DNA from 3 places in the Streptomyces sp. NPDC059785 genome. Region 2 is predicted to be linked to each of the others. Evidence: riboswitches for the same ligand, from Rfam matches in the RefSeq annotation. Region 2 holds a riboswitch; each other region holds the start of a gene.
What was found. Region 2 has a riboswitch for thiamine pyrophosphate ahead of ACFV6E_RS19570 (thiamine ABC transporter substrate binding subunit). Riboswitches for the same ligand answer to the same signal wherever they lie in the genome.
Positions count from the first base shown of each region.

Region 1: another riboswitch for thiamine pyrophosphate. It lies ahead of ACFV6E_RS28705 (purine-cytosine permease family protein); the one in region 2 lies ahead of ACFV6E_RS19570 (thiamine ABC transporter substrate binding subunit).
Region 3: another riboswitch for thiamine pyrophosphate. It lies ahead of thiO (glycine oxidase ThiO); the one in region 2 lies ahead of ACFV6E_RS19570 (thiamine ABC transporter substrate binding subunit).

Region 1 covers NZ_JBHWHV010000043.1:73,475-79,205, forward strand. The annotation lists gene ACFV6E_RS28690 (HAD-IA family hydrolase) at 1-638, opposite strand, end outside; gene ACFV6E_RS28695 (NAD(P)-dependent oxidoreductase) at 701-1,744, opposite strand; gene thiD (bifunctional hydroxymethylpyrimidine kinase/phosphomethylpyrimidine kinase) at 1,884-2,723, opposite strand; gene ACFV6E_RS28705 (purine-cytosine permease family protein) at 2,824-4,233, opposite strand; TPP riboswitch at 4,223-4,317, opposite strand; tRNA gene ACFV6E_RS28710 (tRNA-Pro) at 4,363-4,436, opposite strand; gene ACFV6E_RS28715 (DUF309 domain-containing protein) at 4,556-5,089, shown strand; gene ACFV6E_RS28720 (MDR family MFS transporter) at 5,350-5,731, shown strand, end outside.
Region 2 covers NZ_JBHWHV010000024.1:36,224-41,954, reverse strand. The annotation lists gene ACFV6E_RS19580 (phosphatidate cytidylyltransferase) at 1-1,127, shown strand, start outside; gene rlmN (23S rRNA (adenine(2503)-C(2))-methyltransferase RlmN) at 1,256-2,362, shown strand; TPP riboswitch at 2,406-2,511, shown strand; gene ACFV6E_RS19570 (thiamine ABC transporter substrate binding subunit) at 2,591-3,697, shown strand; gene ACFV6E_RS19565 (ABC transporter permease) at 3,790-5,463, shown strand; gene ACFV6E_RS19560 (ABC transporter ATP-binding protein) at 5,559-5,731, shown strand, end outside.
Region 3 covers NZ_JBHWHV010000082.1:10,089-15,819, reverse strand. The annotation lists gene ACFV6E_RS38665 (thiazole synthase) at 1-399, opposite strand, end outside; gene thiS (sulfur carrier protein ThiS) at 403-615, opposite strand; gene thiO (glycine oxidase ThiO) at 612-1,802, opposite strand; TPP riboswitch at 1,800-1,912, opposite strand; gene ACFV6E_RS38650 (NAD(P)/FAD-dependent oxidoreductase) at 2,070-3,290, shown strand; gene ACFV6E_RS38645 (Rv2175c family DNA-binding protein) at 3,404-3,769, shown strand; gene thiE (thiamine phosphate synthase) at 3,920-4,597, shown strand; gene metF (methylenetetrahydrofolate reductase [NAD(P)H]) at 4,799-5,722, shown strand.

The sequences.
Region 1 (5,731 bases), on a different contig from region 2:
CGCCACACCAGCCCGCGCAGGTCCCGTACGACGATCCGGGCGTCCGTGGTGAGGCCGCGCTCCCCGACGCCGATCACCGTCGCGCCCGCCGCCGCACCGGCCCGGGCGCCCGTGGCGCTGTCCTCCAGGACGACCGTGCGCTGCGGTGCGAAGCCCAGCTCCGCCGCCGCGGCCAGATAACCGTCCGGGGCCGGCTTGCCGTGGCTGACGTCGTCCGCGGTGACCAGGACGTCCGGGGCGGGCAGCCCGGCGGCGGCCAGCCGGGCCCGGGCCAGCGCCGTGACGCCGGACGTCACGACCGCCCACCGGTCCCGCGGCAGGCCGTCCACCAGCGGCCGGGCGCCCGGCAGCGCGGCGGTGGTGGCCGCGGCCTCCACTTCGAGGCGGTCGATCTCGGCGAGGGCCGCGGCCCGCTGCCCGGGGTCGGGCACGAGCAGCGCGACGGTGTCGGCCGAACGGCGGCCGTGCACCAGGGCGACGACGTCCTCGGGGACCAGCCCGCGGTCCCGCGCCCACCGGCTCCACGCCAGCCCGACCCCTTCGTCCGAGTCCACCAGCACTCCGTCGTTGTCGAAGAGCAGGCCGTCGCACGGAATCCCGGACAGCAGGCCGGGAGCAGGATCGAACGAATGGGACATAGAAAATCTCCGCGTTCTTCACAGGCCTCAGGTCTCAGGTCTGAGGACTCAGGACTCAGGACTCAGGTGACGGGGCGGTTGCGGTAGCGGCCGACGAGTTCCCGCGCGGCCGCCTGCATCCGCGCGGGCGGCAGACCGCTCGCGACCAGGGTCAGGTCGTCGACCACCATGTCCCCGACGGCATGGAACGCCTCCGGCACCCCGCCCGCGCGATGGGCGGAGAGCACGAGCCCTTCCAGGCCGCGTACCGGATCCTCGGCGGCGACCGGCTCCTCGGGCCACACGTCGATGGCGGCGAGCAGCCGCCCGTCCCCGACCCGGGAGAGCAGCGCCGGGAAGTCGACCACCGGGGCGCGGCTGACCAGGATCAGCCGGGCGCCGTCGGGCAGCAGTCCCAGTTCGCGTGCGCCGAGGAGCCGGCGGCTGTCGTCCGTGACGGTGGCGAGGACGAACACGAACCGGCTCCTGGCGAGGGTCTCGTCCAGTGAGGCGGGCAGTACTCCGTACTCGCGCAGCGCGCCGGGCGGCAGCCAGGGGTCGTACACCCGGAGAGTGGGCCGGAAGGGGGCGAGCAGCGGGTGCAGCGCGCGGCCGAGGTTGCCGAAGCCGACGAGGCCGATGTCCGAGCCGCGCAGGAGTACGGCGTCGGCGTTGCCGTCGGACACGTAGCGCTCGCGTCCGGCGCGGAAGGCGCGGTCCTCGCGGCTGATGCCCCGGGCCAGGTCGAGGGCGAGGGCGAGCGCGTACTCGGCGACGGCCTGCGCGTAGGCGGGTCCGCAGCCGAGCACGTGGACACCGCGCCGGAAGCAGGTCTCGTAGTCGACGTTCGGATAGAAGTTGCCCTCGACGTTCAGCAGGGCCCGCAGCCGGGGTGCGCGGGCCAGCCGCCCGGCGGGCAGGTCGGGCTGGCCGATGATCGCGAAGGCGTCGGGCAGCGCCGCGTCGAACGCCTCGTCCGACGGGTCGTCGGCGAGGTCCACGACGGTGAAGCGGTCGTGCAGCAGCCGCAGGGCGCCGGGCGTGAAGATGCGGTCGGTTCGCTGCGGGGCGGGCCGCAGCAGCACGACGGGCCGGCCGGCGACGGAGGGCGGGGGCGGAATGCTCACGTGTCTCCTTCTCCCCGTACGTCTTCCTCGTACGTCTTCCTCGTACGTCTTCCTCGTACGTCTTCCTCGTACGTCCCGGGGGCATGCGCGGTGCTGGGCCGGACGCGTGCCGCCGTCCGGCGCCGGGGACCGGGCGCGGTCAGTCCGCCCCGCGGGTCCGCCAGCCGTGGTCGACGGGGCCGATGCCCGCGCCCAGGGGGAAGCCGGACTCGATCGCTCCGGTGACGTAGTCCTTCGCCAGCCGTACCGCCGCCGGTACCGGGTGGCCCTGGGCCAGGCCCACCGCGACGGCCGAGGCGAGCGTGCAACCGGTGCCGTGCGTATGGCGGTTGTCGTGGCGCGGGGCGCGCAGCCAGTGCTCCTCGGTGCCGTCGGTCAGCAGGTCGACGGCCGCGCCGGGCAGGTGCCCGCCCTTGACCAGGACCCACCGGGGCCCGTACGACAGCAGCCGGTCCGCGGCCCGCACCATGTCCGCCTCGTCGGCTACGGCGATCCCGGTGAGCTCCGCCGTCTCGTCCAGGTTCGGCGTCGCCACCGTCGCCGTAGGCAGCAGTGTGTTCCGTACGGCGTCCAGCGCGTCGTCGGCCAGCAGCCGGTCGCCGTGCTTGGACACGCTGACCGGGTCCACCACCACGGGCGCGGCCGTCCCGGCGAGCAGTTCGGCGACCGTCTCGACGAGCAGCGGCGAGGCGAGCATGCCGGTCTTCACCGCCTGCACCCCGATGTCGTCCACGACGCTGCGGTACTGGGCGCGGACCGCCTCGGCGGGCAGTTCCCACGCGCCCTGCACGCCGAGGGAGTTCTGCGCGGTGACGGCGGTGAGCACGCTCATGCCGTGCGCGCCGAGGGCGAGCATCGTCTTGAGGTCGGCCTGGATGCCCGCGCCGCCGCCGGAGTCGGATCCGGCGACGGTCAGGACGCGGGGCGGCGCGGTGCGAGGGGCGGCGCCCGGGGTGGCCGGGACGGGCTGAGGGGTCATACCAGGCTCTCCTTCGGGTGGCCGGACGTACGGGGCGGTGGGCATGGTGGTGCGGCTCCGTGCGGAAGGAGGAGGGGAGGTCGGGGGGCGCGCGGGGGCATCAGTGGGGCCGGCGCACGCGCAGCGGCGTGTACACGGCGAGGGCCACCAGGAACGCCACCCCGTAGGCGAGGTCGGCGCCGTGCAGGGCCTCGGCCACCGGGCCCACGTACAGGCTGGTGCTCATGAACGGCACCGCCGCGGCGAAGGCGGCGAGGAACGCCGTGAGCGCCGGCCACCAGGGCACCGGGCGGGCGCGCTCGGCGGCCAGGTCGACGGGCGCGCCGCGGCGGGCTCTGGCGCGGGCGGCCCAGTCCACGACGACGATCGCCACGAACCCGGGTATCCAGTAGCCGACGAGCAGCAGGACGTTCTGGAAGCGGGTGGTGGTGTCGGCCGCGTGCATCCACAGGACGAGCGGGAAGCCGAGCACGGCGGCCAGGGCGGCGGCGACGGGGCGTGGCACGCGTACGCCCATGGTCTGGAGGGCGAGCGAGCCGCTGTAGTCGTTCATCGCGTTGCTGCACAGCGCGGCGAGGGCCACGACGAGCAGCCCGGACGCGCCGAGTACGCCGCCGCCGAGCAGGGTGTCGACGCCGCGGGCGGTCTGGTCGGTGAACACGGACGCGCCCCACAGGCCGAGCGCCTGGACGGCGACGAAGGACACCGAGATGCCGAGCAGCGTGCACCAGAACATCCGCGGCCGTGAGGTGTCGCGCGGCAGATAGCGGCTGAAGTCGCTGGCGTAGGGCGCCCAGGACAGGGCCAGACTCAGCGCGACCGTGCAGGTCAGGACGAATGCGCCGGCCCGGTCGGCGCCGTGTGCGGTGCCGGCCGCGGCGCTCGCGGTGCCGCCGTCGGCCAGCCTGACGGTGAGCGCGGCGAACGCGGCCGCGAGCGCGAAGGTCATCACGGTCTGGAGCCGGTGGATCGCCTCGTACCCGAGGACGCCGAGCACGCCCTGCGCGGCCAGCATGACCAGGGCGCCCAGCCAGAACGGCCGGCCGCAGAGCTGTGCGAGGGCGTCGCCGCCGAACAGGCCGATCAGCGCGTCCCAGGCGATGGAGGACAGCCATTGCAGGGCGCCCGGCACCGCCACCGCCCGGCCGAAGGCCAGCCCGGCGAGCGGGAGCTGCCCGGCACCGGTCCGGCTGCCCCAGGTGCCCAGGTACGCGGTCGGCACGGCCCCGAGCAGGGTGCCGAGGACGACGGCGGTGAGCGCGGTGGCGAAGTCGAGGCCGAGCGCGGCGCCGAGGGTGCCGGTGAAGACCCCGGTCATGGTCAGGTTGGGCGCGAACCAGACGGTGAACAGCCGCCCGGGCCCGCCGTACCGCGCGTCCTTTGGCACCGGCGCGATTCCCCGCGCCTCGATGCGCAGATCACCGGGGGCGGCGGGCATCCGCCCGTCGAAGACACCCCGGCCCTCTGCTCCGGTACCGGCCGTTTCCGCGCGGGCATGCGGCAACGCCATGAGACATCCCTCCGCCAGTCCTAACTGGTTCAGGTTCGACGGGTGTGATCTCAGCCCTCTTACGGGGCACCCCGTGTCCGTGGGAAAAGGGCCCTCGCGGGCTGTCGCCCGTGAAGACCCTTCGCACCGTCGGGACGACAGGATTTGAACCTGCGACCCCTTGACCCCCAGTCAAGTGCGCTACCAAGCTGCGCCACGTCCCGGTGCGCCCGCCGCGGTGTTCTTCCCGCGTGGCGGCGCGCAGAGAACTTTACCCCACGTACGGGGACGGTCCGCGGGGGGCGGGGCGGCGGTGCGCGGGCCGGGGCGGGACAATCGCGGTATGAGCGCGACATCGGCGACCGGGGACACCGGCGGCAGCGGCGGGCGCGACCGGGACACGGAGGGCCGGGCGCGCAACGCCCGGCCCCGGGACGGTCTCGGCCGTCCGCTGCCGTACGGCGCGGACGGGGTGGAGCGGCAGCCCGAGGGGGTGGTGCGCACCCCGGCGGAGACCGTCGCCGAGGCGCAGACGCTGCTCGCGGCGGGCAAGCCGTTCCACGCGCACGAGGTCTTCGAGGACGCCTGGAAGTCGGGCCCCGACACCGAGCGCGCGCTGTGGCGCGGGATGGCCCAGCTCGCGGTGGGCCTGACCCACGCGGCCCGGGGCAACGTGACGGGCGGCGCCCGCCTGCTGCGCCGCGGCGCGGGAGCGATCGAGGAGTGGTCCACGACGGCCGGCCGCCCCCGGCCCCACGGACTGCACCCGGCGGAACTGGCCGCCTGGGCCCGGGAGCTGGCCGCGGAGGTCGAGCAGGGCGGGACGGCGATCGACGCCGGGAAGCGAGCACCGAAACTGACGGGACCCACCCCCTGAGGGAGCCGCGCGAGGTCCGCCGCGGTCGGGGTGCGCCCCGTCAGGGGCGCGGGGAACCGCGCGACCGGCCAAGGCGGCGCCGCAGCCGGCCGACGGCAGTCCGCGGCACCGCCGGTGGAGCGCCTGGCCGGCGCGGGCAGCCGGCCGGCAGGCAGGCGGCCGACCGACGGCGGACCACACCCCGCCTCCGGCGGAGCGCCCTGTACGCCAGGCGGAGCACCCCGCATGCACCCGCCACTCGGCAGTGTGACGCTGGCCCTGTGACGACCACAGACGAGAGCGTGCCGTCGTCGGCGTCCGCCCCGGCCGCCGCGCCCCCCGTGCTGGACAACCGGCGGCGCAACGTCGTCTTCGTGACGATCATGCTGGGCGTGCTGCTCGCGGCCCTCGACCAGACGATCGTCGGCACCGCCCTGCCGACGATCGTGGCGGACCTGGGCGGCGCCTCGCACATGTCGTGGGTCGTCACCTCGTACCTGCTGGCGGAGACCGTGGCGACGGTGCTGGTCGGCAAGTTCGGCGACCTGTTCGGGCGCAAGCTGGTCTTCCAGGTCTCGGCGGTCGTCTTCATCACCGGTTCGTTCCTGTGCGGGCTGGCCACGAACATGCCGCTGCTGATCGCGTGGCGGGCGATGCAGGGCA
Region 2 (5,731 bases):
ATGACGCCCAGCAGACTCGCCCCATGCCCATCGTGCCCGACGTACCCGCACATGGCGGAGACCAGGATGACGACCGGGGGGCCGCTCGGCCGGGCGGCCCCTCGTTCCGCGACGGCGAACCGCCGGCGGCGCCCTACGGGGAGCCCTCGCACAACCCGCCGCAGCAGAGTCCGCAGCACACGCAGAGCCCGCCGCATCCGCAGGCTCCGCACCACGCGCAGAGTCCGCACCACCCGCAGGCTCCGCACCTCTCGCAGAGTCCGCAGGAGCCCATGCCCAGCGCCCAGCCGTCAGCGCCCGCACCGCAGAAGAAGACCGCGGGCCGCGACCTCGGCGCGGCCATAGGGGTCGGTGTCGGACTCGGTGTGGTGATCATCGCGTCGCTGTTCGTCGTCAAGGCCGTGTTCGTCGGCGTGGTCGCGGTCGCCGTGGTGGTGGGCCTGTGGGAGCTCACGTCGCGGCTGGCCGAGCGCAAGAGCATCAAGGCGCCGCTCGTGCCGCTGGCGATCGGCGGCGCGGCGATGGTCGTCGCCGGGTACGTGCGGGGCTCCGAGGGCGCCTGGGTGGCGATGGCGCTGACCGCGCTGGCCGTCCTCGTCTGGCGCATGACGGAACCGCCGGAGGGCTACCTCAAGGACGTCACCGCCGGCCTCTTCGCGGCCTTCTACGTGCCGTTCCTGGCCACGTTCGTCGCGATGATGCTCACCGCGGACGACGGTCCCTGGCGGGTCCTGGTCTTCCTGCTGCTCACGGTGGTCAGCGACACCGGTGCGTACGCCGTCGGCTGGCGTTTCGGCAAGCGCAAGCTGGCTCCGCGGATCAGCCCCGGCAAGACCCGCGAGGGCCTGCTCGGCGCGGTCGCCTTCGCGATGGTGGCGGGCGCGCTGTGCATGCAGTTCCTGATCGACGGCGGCACCTGGTGGCAGGGTCTGCTCCTCGGCCTCGCGGTCGCGGTCAGCGCCACGCTCGGTGACCTCGGCGAGTCCATGATCAAGCGGGACCTCGGGATCAAGGACATGGGCACGCTGCTGCCCGGGCACGGCGGCATCATGGACCGCCTCGACTCACTGCTGCCGACGGCGCCGGTGGTGTGGCTGCTGCTGGTGGTGTTCGTCGGGTCGGGTTGACCGACCAGTGCCACCCGTCCTGCCCGCCGAATCGCCTTACCTGCTTTGAGCTGGGCTTTCGTCGGTGAGAGGTCCGTTGTCCACAGGGCGGCGGGCCTTCTCTTTTTGTCTGCGACACTGGTAGAGCCATGCCTAAGCCCGGAGAACTTACATTCGTCGCGCCGCGCGGAGCCAAGAAGCCGCCGCGGCATCTCGCCGATCTCTCGCCCGCCGAGCGGAAAGAAGCGGTGGCCGCGATCGGGGAGAAGCCGTTTCGCGCCAAGCAGCTCTCGCAGCACTACTTCGCGCGGTATGCGCACGACCCCGCGGAGTGGACGGACATCCCCGCCGCCGCCCGGGGCAAGCTCCAGGAGGCGCTGCTGCCGGAGCTGATGTCCGTCGTCCGGCACATCAGCTGTGACGACGACACCACCCGCAAGACCCTGTGGAAGCTGTTCGACGGCACGCTCGTCGAGTCCGTGCTGATGCGGTATCCGGACCGGGTCACCATGTGCATCAGCTCCCAGGCGGGCTGCGGGATGAACTGCCCGTTCTGTGCCACAGGACAGGCCGGACTCGACCGGAACCTGTCCACCGGCGAGATCGTCCACCAGATCGTCGACGGTATGCGGGCGCTGCGGGACGGGGAGATCCCCGGCGGGCCCGCGCGGCTGAGCAACATCGTGTTCATGGGCATGGGTGAGCCGCTCGCCAACTACAAGCGGGTGGTCGGCGCCATCCGCGCGCTCACCGACCCCGCCCCGGACGGGATCGGGCTCTCGCAGCGCGGGATCACCGTGTCGACCGTCGGTCTGGTCCCGGCCATCCACCGGTTCGCGGACGAGGGCTTCAAGTGCCGGCTCGCCATCTCCCTGCACGCACCGGACGACGAGCTGCGCGACACCCTCGTCCCGGTCAACACGCGGTGGAAGGTGGGCGAGGTGCTGGACGCGGGCTTCGAGTACGCCGCGAAGTCGGGACGCCGGCTGTCCATCGAGTACGCGCTGATCCGCGACATCAACGACCACGCGTGGCGCGGTGACCGGCTCGGCCGGCTGCTCAAGGGCAAGCCGGTGCACGTGAACCTGATCCCGCTGAACCCGACGCCCGGCTCCAAGTGGACCGCCTCGCGCCCCGAGGACGAGAAGGCGTTCGTCCAGGCCATCGCCGCGCACGGAGTGCCGGTCACCGTGCGGGACACCCGGGGGCAGGAGATCGACGGGGCGTGCGGGCAGTTGGCGGCGTCCGAACGGTAGAGCGGTAGCAGCGGAGGGTACGCTGGCCGGTACGTACATCTTCATATTCCGACAGGGGAGCGCCACAGCGCTGAGAGTGCGGCACCGGCCGCAGACCCTCTGAACCTCGCCCAGGTCATTCTGGGTAGGAAGTTCGGTCACCACTCAAGCTGTTGCGCCCTGCCCGGGAACTCGTCGGAGGTCCCGGGCAGGGCCGCGTCTTCTCCTGGTCATCCCAGGAGGAATCCAGTGAGCACCACCAGCAGCGCCGGCCGTGCCGGCAGGAAGTTCACGGCCGTGGTCGCGGTCACCGGGCTCGGGCTCGTCGCTCTGTCCGCGTGCGGCTCGTCCGGTTCCGGAAGCGGCGCGGGGGACGAGAAGACCGTGACCCTCGTCAGTCACGACTCCTTCGCCGCGTCCAAGAGCGTCATCGAGGAGTTCGAGAAGGAGTCGGGGTACAAGGTCCGGGTCCTCAAGGACGGCGACGCGGGACAGGCCGTCAACAAGGCGATCCTCACCAAGGACAACCCCCAGGGCGACGTCTTCTTCGGTGTCGACAACACCCTTCTCTCCCGCGCGCTCGACAACGGGCTCTTCCAGCCGTACGAGGCCAAGGGCGCGGACAAGGTGGCCGAGGAGTACCGGGCGGACCAGGACAAGCACCGGGTCACGCCCATCGACTCCGGCGACATCTGCGTCAACTACGACAAGGCGTACTTCACCGAGCACGAGCTGGACCCGCCGAAGTCCTTCGCCGACCTGACGAAGCCGAAGTACAAGAACCTGCTCGTCACGGAGAACGCGGCCACGTCCTCGCCGGGGCTCGGCTTCCTGCTCGGCACCGCCGCCGCGTACGGCGACGGTGGCTGGGAGGGGTACTGGAAGAAGCTGCGCGCCAACGGTGTGAAGGTGGTCGACGGCTGGGAGCAGGCGTACAACGAGGAGTTCTCCGGGTCGGCCGGCGGCAGGAAGGCGGGCGGCGACCGGCCGCTCGTCGTGTCGTACGCCTCCTCGCCGCCCGCCGAAGTGATCTACGCCGACCCGAAGCCGAAGACCGCGCCGACCGGTGTCGCCGACGGGACCTGCTTCCGGCAGACCGAGTACGCGGGGCTGCTGAGCAACGCGGAGAACACCGCGGGCGGCAAGGCGCTGATCGACTTCCTGGTCTCGAAGAAGTTCCAGGAGGACATGCCGCTGAACATGTTCGTGTATCCGGTGGTCGACGGGGCGAAGGTGCCCGGCGAGTTCACGGCGTACGGGCCGCAGGCCGAGGATCCCGCGACGCTCGCCCCCGCCAAGATCGCCGACAACCGTGACCAGTGGGTCAAGTCGTGGACCTCGCTCGTACTGAAGTGACCGACGTGGTTTCCGGAGACGCGGGAGTGGCTTCCGGGGGGCGCGGCGGGGCTGTCGGCAGGCGTGGCGGTGCGTTGCGGGTTCTGGGGCTCATGGGGCTGCCCGTCGCGTTCTTCGGGGTTTTCTTCGGGTATCCGGTCGTCGCGATCGTCGCCCGCGGCTTCAAGGCCGACGGGACCTGGCGGTTCGGACGGTTCGGCGAGGTGCTCGCACAGTCCGACATCCGGCACGTGCTGTGGTTCACCACCTGGCAGGCGCTCGCCTCCACCGCGCTCACGCTGCTGGTCGCGCTCCCCGGCGCCTACGTCTTCGCGCGCTTCGAGTTCAGGGGCAAGCAGGTGCTGCGGGCCGTCGTGACCGTGCCCTTCGTCCTGCCGACCGTGGTCGTCGGGACGGCGTTCCTGGCCCTGGTCGGGCGCGGCGGGCTGCTGGACGACTTGTGGGGCGTACGCCTCGACACCACCGTCTGGGCGATCCTCCTCGCCCACGTCTTCTTCAACTACGCGGTCGTCGTACGGACCGTCGGCGGCCTCTGGTCGCTGCTCGACCCCCGGCAGGAGGACGCGGCGCGGATGCTCGGCGCCTCCCGGTTCGCCGCCTGGCGCCGGGTCACGCTTCCGGCGCTGGCCCCGGCCGTCGCCGCTGCCGCGCTGATGGTTTTCCTGTTTACGTTCACTTCGTTCGGTGTGGTGCAGATCCTCGGCGGGCCGGCCTTCTCCACCCTGGAGGTGGAGATCTACCGGCAGACCGCGGAGATCTTCGACCTCGCCACGGCCGCCGTGCTGACCGTCGTGCAGTTCGTGGTGGTCGGCGTGATCCTCGCCGTGCACGCCAGGACCGTACGCCGCCGGGAGACGGCCCTGCGGCTCGTCGACGCCTCCGTGACCGCACGGCCGCCGCGCGGCGCGGGGCAGTGGGCGCTGCTCGCCGGAGTGCTGGCAAGCATCGCCGTACTGCTCGTGCTGCCCCTCGGCGTACTGGTGCAGCGGTCCCTCGACACCCCCGGCGGCTACGGCTTCGGGTACTACCGGGCGCTGACGTCGGCCGACGGCGCTGTGTTCCTGGTGGCGCCGATCGAGGCGATCGGGAACTCGCTGCGGTTCGCGGCCGCGGCGACCGTCATCGCCGTGGTCATCGGTGGGCTCGCCGCGGCGGCGCTCACCAGGACCGGCCGGCGTACGCCGTCCCTGAGCGCCCGGCTCGTGCGCGGCTTCGACGCGCTGCTGATGCTGCCGCTCGGCGTCTCTGCGGTGACGGTCGGCTTCGGCTTCCTGATCGCCCTGGACGAGCCGCCGCTTGATCTGCGGGCCTCCTGGATCCTGGTGCCGCTGGCACAGGCCCTGGTCGGCGTCCCCTTCGTTGTACGGACGATGCTTCCCGTGCTGCGCTCCGTCGACCAGGGGTTGCGGGAGGCGGCCGCGGTGCTCGGGGCGTCGCCCTGGCGGGTCTGGCGCGAGGTGGATCTGCCGATGGTGCGGCGGGCGCTGCTCGTCGCCGCCGGGTTCGCCTTCGCGGTGTCGCTGGGCGAGTTCGGGGCGACCGTCTTCATCGCGCGGCCCGACCGTCCGACGCTGCCGGTCGCGGTGGCCCGGCTGCTCGGCCGCGCGGGCGACCTCAACTACGGGCAGGCGATGGCCCTTTCGACGATCTTGATGGTGGTGTGCGCGGTGGCGCTGCTCGTCCTTGAGCGGGTACGGGCCGATCGGATCGGTCGGATCGGTCGGATCGGTCGAGGCGATCGGATCGATCGGACGGGGGAGTTCTGATGGTGCGGTTCGGTAAGTGGGACGCGAGCGTTGAGCGGGTTGGTCAGCGGGATGAGCGGGGCGGTGGGCTGGACGGGCGGGGCGGTGCGGGTGCGTTGTTGCGGCTCGATGCCGCGACCGTGCGCTTCGGCGGGCGGCCCGTGCTCGACGGTGTGTCCCTGGACGTCGCGTCCCACGAGATCGTGTGCGTGCTCGGGCCCAGCGGCAGCGGCAAGTCGACGCTGCTGCGGGCCGTGGCGGGGCTTCAGGCGCTGGACTCCGGGCGGGT
Region 3 (5,731 bases), on a different contig from region 2:
CGTGTACGGCAGCACGGTGAACCCGTCGTCCACCAGCGTCTCGGCGGCGTCGAGCAGCTCGATCGGATCGGGCAGCAGCGTCCGCTCGTCGGCGATGACCTCCAGCTTGACCAGATCCGTGCCCAGTGCCTCGCGCGCGAGGCGGGCGGTCAGCACGGCCTCGCCCGCTGTGAAGCAGCCCGCCGTGTTCGGCAGGACGCGGATGCCGAGCCGGCCGAGCACCGAGAGCACCGAGCCGTGGGCCGCCGGGTCGACCCGGCGCATCGCGACCGTCGTCAGCTCCGTGCCGGACGCCAGCAGCGAGCGCTCCAGGACGTCGAGGCTGGGCGCGCCGCCCGTGCCCATGATCAGGCGGGACGCGTAGGTCGTACCACCGAGGACGAAGGAGTCGTCGGCCATGGTTCAGCCTCCTTGGACGGCGGTGAGGACTTCGACGCGGTCACCCTCGCCTAGGGCGGTGACCGGCCACTGCGCGCGCGGGACGACGGTTTCGTTGAGGGCGGCGGCGATGCCCGAGGGGGCCGCGGTGAGGGTCGCGACGAGCGCGTCGAGCGCGGTGCCGTCGGCGACCGTCCGCCGCTCCCCGTTGACGAAGACGGTGACGAGGACGCTCATACGGGCTGCTCCGTGGGGTTCGTGCGGGCCGCTCCGGCCGGGCCCTGGCCGAACCGCCCGGGGCTGAAGGGGCGGGCCACGTCCGGGAGTTCACCGGTGGTCAGGACGTGCGCCATGGCGTCGCCGGTGACGGGCGTGAGGAGGACACCGTTGCGGTAGTGGCCGGTGGCCAGGAGCAGGCCGTCCAGCACGGTCGGGCCGAGCAGCGGCGCGTTGTCGGGGGAGCCGGGACGCAGTCCCGCGCGGGTCTCGGTCAGCGGCAGCTCCGTGATGCCGGGGACCAGCTCGTGGGCGTCCCGCAGCAGCTCGTACACCCCGCCCGCGGTCACGGTGGTGTCCCAGCCCAGTTCCTCGCTGGTGGCGCCGACGACGAGCTCGCCGCTCACCCGGGGCACCAGATAGACCTGACTGCCGCGCACCACGGCACGCACCGTACGGCTCAGGAACGGCGCGTACCGCTTCGGCACCGTCAGCCGCAGTACCTGCCCCTTCACCGGCCGTACGGGCGGCACTACGTCGTCGGGCACGCCCGCGAGGCGCCCGCTGAGGCTGCCCGCCGCCAGGACGACCCGGCCGGCGGCGAGCGCGGTGCCGTCCGCGGTGACGACACCGGCCGCCCGGTCGCGCAGGACGGTCAGCCGCTGTGCCCAGGTGCGGTGGAGGACGACCCCGGCGCGTTCGCAGGCGGTGACCAGGGCCGCGGCGAGCCGCCGCGGGTCGATCTGGTGGTCCCCGTCGACCCGGAGCCCGCCGCGCACGCCGGGCGCGAGCATCGGCTCCAGGCGGCGGCACTCGCGGCCGCTGAGCCACTCCGAGTCGAGCCCCGACCGGCGTTGCAGCGCGTGCAGTTCGCGCATGTGGGCGCGGTCGTCGGCGTCCAGGGCGACCGCGAGCGTGCCGCTCCTGCGGTAGCCGAGGTCGAGACCCGTCGCCCCGGTCAGCTCGGCCGCGAAGTCCGGATAACGCTCCGCGGAGGCCAGATTGAGGCCCAGCAGGGTCTGCTCGCCGTGGTGCAGCTCGGTGACGGCGGCCAGCATCCCGGCGGCCACCTGCGCCGCCCCGCCGCCCGGCTCGGGGTCCACGACCGCGGTGGCGAACCCGTGCTGCGCGGCCCGCCAGGCGGTCACGAGCCCGATGATCCCGCCCCCGACCACGAGGACGTCCGCCGTGTCCGGCACAAGCGCCATGGGTGTCCAGCCCCTCCCTTCGCCGGCATGACCCGGATCAGGTTCGTACGGTCGGAGGCCGGCCAGCCTCCCTCTCAGCCCGGTGCGTCCGGGCTCCCGCGTGTGCTCTACGTTGGCCACCCTAGCCCGTCCGTCCGGGTGCCAGTAGGGGAGCCCTCGCGCACGGCGGCCGGGACGGCCGCCACCCGGGCGGCGGCACGCGCGTGTGGAACAGGTCACGGGCCCGGTCCGCTGACTGACGAATTGTCAGTTGTCTAAGGTGATCGAGTGAGCGAGCAGACGCAGGGGCGTACGGTACGGCGGGTCGTCGTCGTGGGCGCGGGCATGGCCGGGGTGCAGACCGCGGTCGCGTTGCGGGAACAGGGATTCGCGGGCGACGTGACCGTGCTCGGCGCGGAACCGCACCAGCCGTACGACAGGCCACCGCTGTCCAAGGCCGTGCTCCTCGGCAAGGCCGAGGGATCCGCCTTCGACGTCGACTTCCCCGCGCTCGGCATCACCCTGGGCCTCGGCCGCGAGGTGCTCGCCGTCCGCCCCGGCGACCACGAGGTCGACACCGCGGAGGGACCCGTCCCGTACGACGTCCTGGTGCTCGCCACGGGCGCCGAGCCGATCCGGCTGCCGGGCGCGGAGGACGTCCCCGGGGTCCATCTGCTGCGCACCCTGGACGACGCCGAGCGGCTGCGCCCCGTGCTCGCCCGGCAGCACGACGTCGTGGTCGTCGGGGCGGGCTGGATCGGCGCCGAATTCGCCACCGCCGCCCGTGAGGCCGGCTGCGCGGTGACCGTCGTCGAGGCCGCCGACCGGCCGCTCGCCGGGGCGCTGCCCGCCGAGGTGGCCGCGCCGATGACCGGCTGGTACGCCGACAGTGGCACCGAACTGCGCACTCACGCGCGCGTGGCGAGCGTCGAACCCGGCGCGGTGATCCTGGACGACGGCACCCGGCTGCCCGCGGGCGCGGTCGTCGTCGGCATCGGGGCCTGTCCCGCGACGGCCTGGCTGGCGGGCTCCGGCATCGAGCTCGGCGCGCACGGCGAGGTCGTCGCCGACGACCACCTGCGCACCTCGGCGCCCGACGTGTACGCGGTCGGCGACTGCGCCTCCTTCCCGTCGGGCCGCTACCAGGGGCGCCTGCTGGTCCACCACTGGGACAACGCCCTCCAGGGGCCGCGCACGGTCGCGGCGAACATCATCGGCGAGACGCCCACGGCGTACGACCCGGTGCCGTACTTCTGGTCCGAGCAGTTCGGCCGTTTCGTGCAGTACGCCGGTCATCACGCGGCCGGCGACGCCACGGTCTGGCGGGGCGATCCGGCGGGCGCCGCCTGGACCGTCTGCTGGCTCCGTGAAGGGCGGCTGGTCGCCCTGCTGGCGGTGGGCAGGCCCCGGGACCTCGCCCAGGGGCGCAAGCTGATCGAGGCGGGCACCGCGATGGATCCGGAGCTGCTGGCGGACCCGGCCCGCCCGCTGAAGGCGGCCACGGCGTAACGGCCACGGCGGCGGGGTCGCGTCCCGCCGTACGGCGGACAGCCCGGCCTGCCGCGACCCGGCCGGAGGGTGCCCGGCTACCGACTGTCAGTCCCAGATGGCAGGCTTGTCCCGTGACCGAGATTGACGCAAAGATCGATGCTCTCGTCCCCGCCTGGCTCACCGTCCCCGACATCGCCGAACAGCTCGGCGTCGAGGTGACCCGCGTCCGGCAGCTGGTCAAGGAGGGCCAGCTGATCGCCGTACGCCGTGGTGAGAACCGGGCGCTGCACGTCCCCGCCGCCTTCATCGACGGGGACAAGGTCGTCAAGGGCCTGACCGGCACCCTGACGCTCCTGCGGGACGACGGCTTCACCGACGAAGAGATGCTCGAGTGGCTCTTCACCCCCGACGACAGCCTGCCCGGCACCCCCGCGCAGGCCCTGAGCGAGAATCGCGGCACGGAGGTGAAGCGCCGCGCCCAGGCGCTCGCCGTCTGATCCGGAAGACGACCGTCCGGCGCACGGACCACGGCTCGCCGCCCCACGGCCGCCGCGGTCCGCGCGCCACCGGGGACGCGGGGCGCCCGCCCCGCGTTCCCGGCTTCGCTTCACGAGCCCGGCTCGTGAAGCCCGAACAGGGGGACCCCCATGCCTCAGGCCGCAGTCACCGCGCGTGCGCGGCTCGCCGACGCCCTGGTCTATCTGTGCACGGACGCCCGCAAGCGCCAGGGCGACCTGGCCGGGTTCCTGGACGCCGTCCTGGCGGGCGGCGTCGACATCGTGCAGCTGCGCGACAAGAGCCTGGAGGCGGCCGAGGAGCTGGAGTACCTCGCGCTCTTCGCCGACAAGTGCCGGGAGCACGGCAGACTCCTGTCGGTGAACGACCGGGCGGACGTGGCCCACGCGGCCCGCGCCGCCCACCCGGCCGGCCCCCAGGTGCTCCATCTGGGCCAGGGCGACCTTCCGGTGCCCGCGGCCCGCGCGATCCTCGGCGACGACGTCCTGATCGGCCGCTCCACGCACACGGCCGCCGAGGCGTCCGCCGCCGCCGTCCAGCCGGGCGTGGACTACTTCTGCACGGGCCCCTGCTGGCCCACCCCGACCAAGCCGGGCAGGCCCGCTCCCGGCCTGGACCTGGTCCGCCGCACGGCGTCCCTGGGCATCGGCAGACCCTGGTTCGCCATCGGCGGCATCGACCTGGGGAACCTGGACGAGGTGCTGGAGGCCGGCGCGCGGCGTGTCGTCGTGGTCCGGGCGATCACCGAGGCCGACGACCCGGGAGCGGCGGCGGGGGAGTTCGCGAAGCGGCTGCGCGGGGTGCGGTAGCCCGGCGGGCAGGGCGGCGGGTCGGCAGGTCGGTGGGACGGCGGGTCGGCAGGTCGGTGGGGCGGCGGGTGCGCGGGAGGCCGCGGGCGCGTGCCGGTGTTCCGGGACCTTCGTCCCGAGGGGTGGACAAGAAGTCGACAAATCGGACAATTTCCACTGGTTCGGTTGGGCGAGCCGCACCCCCCTGGCTAACCTGCGGACATGGCCATCGGAACCGCCTCCACCAGGACTGATCGCGCACGCACCGTGCGCGACATGCTGGCGACCGGCAAGCAGACGGTGTCGTTCGAGTTCTCGGCGCCGAAGACCCCCAAGGGCGAGCGCAACCTGTGGAACGCGCTGCGCAGGGTCGAGGCCGTCGCGCCCGACTTCGTCTCCGTGACCTACGGGGCGGGCGGCTCGACGCGCGCGGGCACGGTCCGGGAGACCCAGCAGATAGTGGCCGACACCACACTCACTCCGGTCGCGCACCTCACCGCGGTCAACCACTCCGTGGCGGAGCTGCGCAACATCATCGGCCAGTACGCGGACGCCGGGATCCGCAACATGCTCGCCGTCCGCGGCGACCCGCCCGGCGACCCGATGGGCGACTGGATCGCGCACCCCAGCGGCCTGACCTACGCCGCCGAGCTGGTCCGGCTCATCAAGGAGTCCGGCGACTTCTGCGTGGGCGTCGCCGCCTTCCCGGAGATGCACCCCCGCTCGGCGGACTGGGACCGGGACGTCGCCCACTTCGTCGACAAGTGCCGGGCCGGCGCCGACTACGCGATCACCCAGATGTTCTTCGAGCCCGAGTCGTACCTGCGGCTGCGCGACCGGGTGGCCGCGGCCGGCTGTGAAACCCCGGTGATCCCCGAGGTCATGCCGGTCACCAGCGTGCGCATGCTGGAACGGCTGCCGACGCTCAGCAACGCCGTGATCCCCGCCCAGTTGAAAGAGCGGATCCTCACAGCGAAAGACGATCCGACGGCTGTACGCTCCATTGGCATCGACTTCGCCACCGAGTTCTGCGCGACACTTCAGTCCGAGGGAGTCCCCGGACTGCACTTCATCACGCTCAACAACTCCACGGCGACACTGGAAATTCACGAAAACCTCGGCCTGCACCACCCACAGCGGGCCTAGACCGGCCGC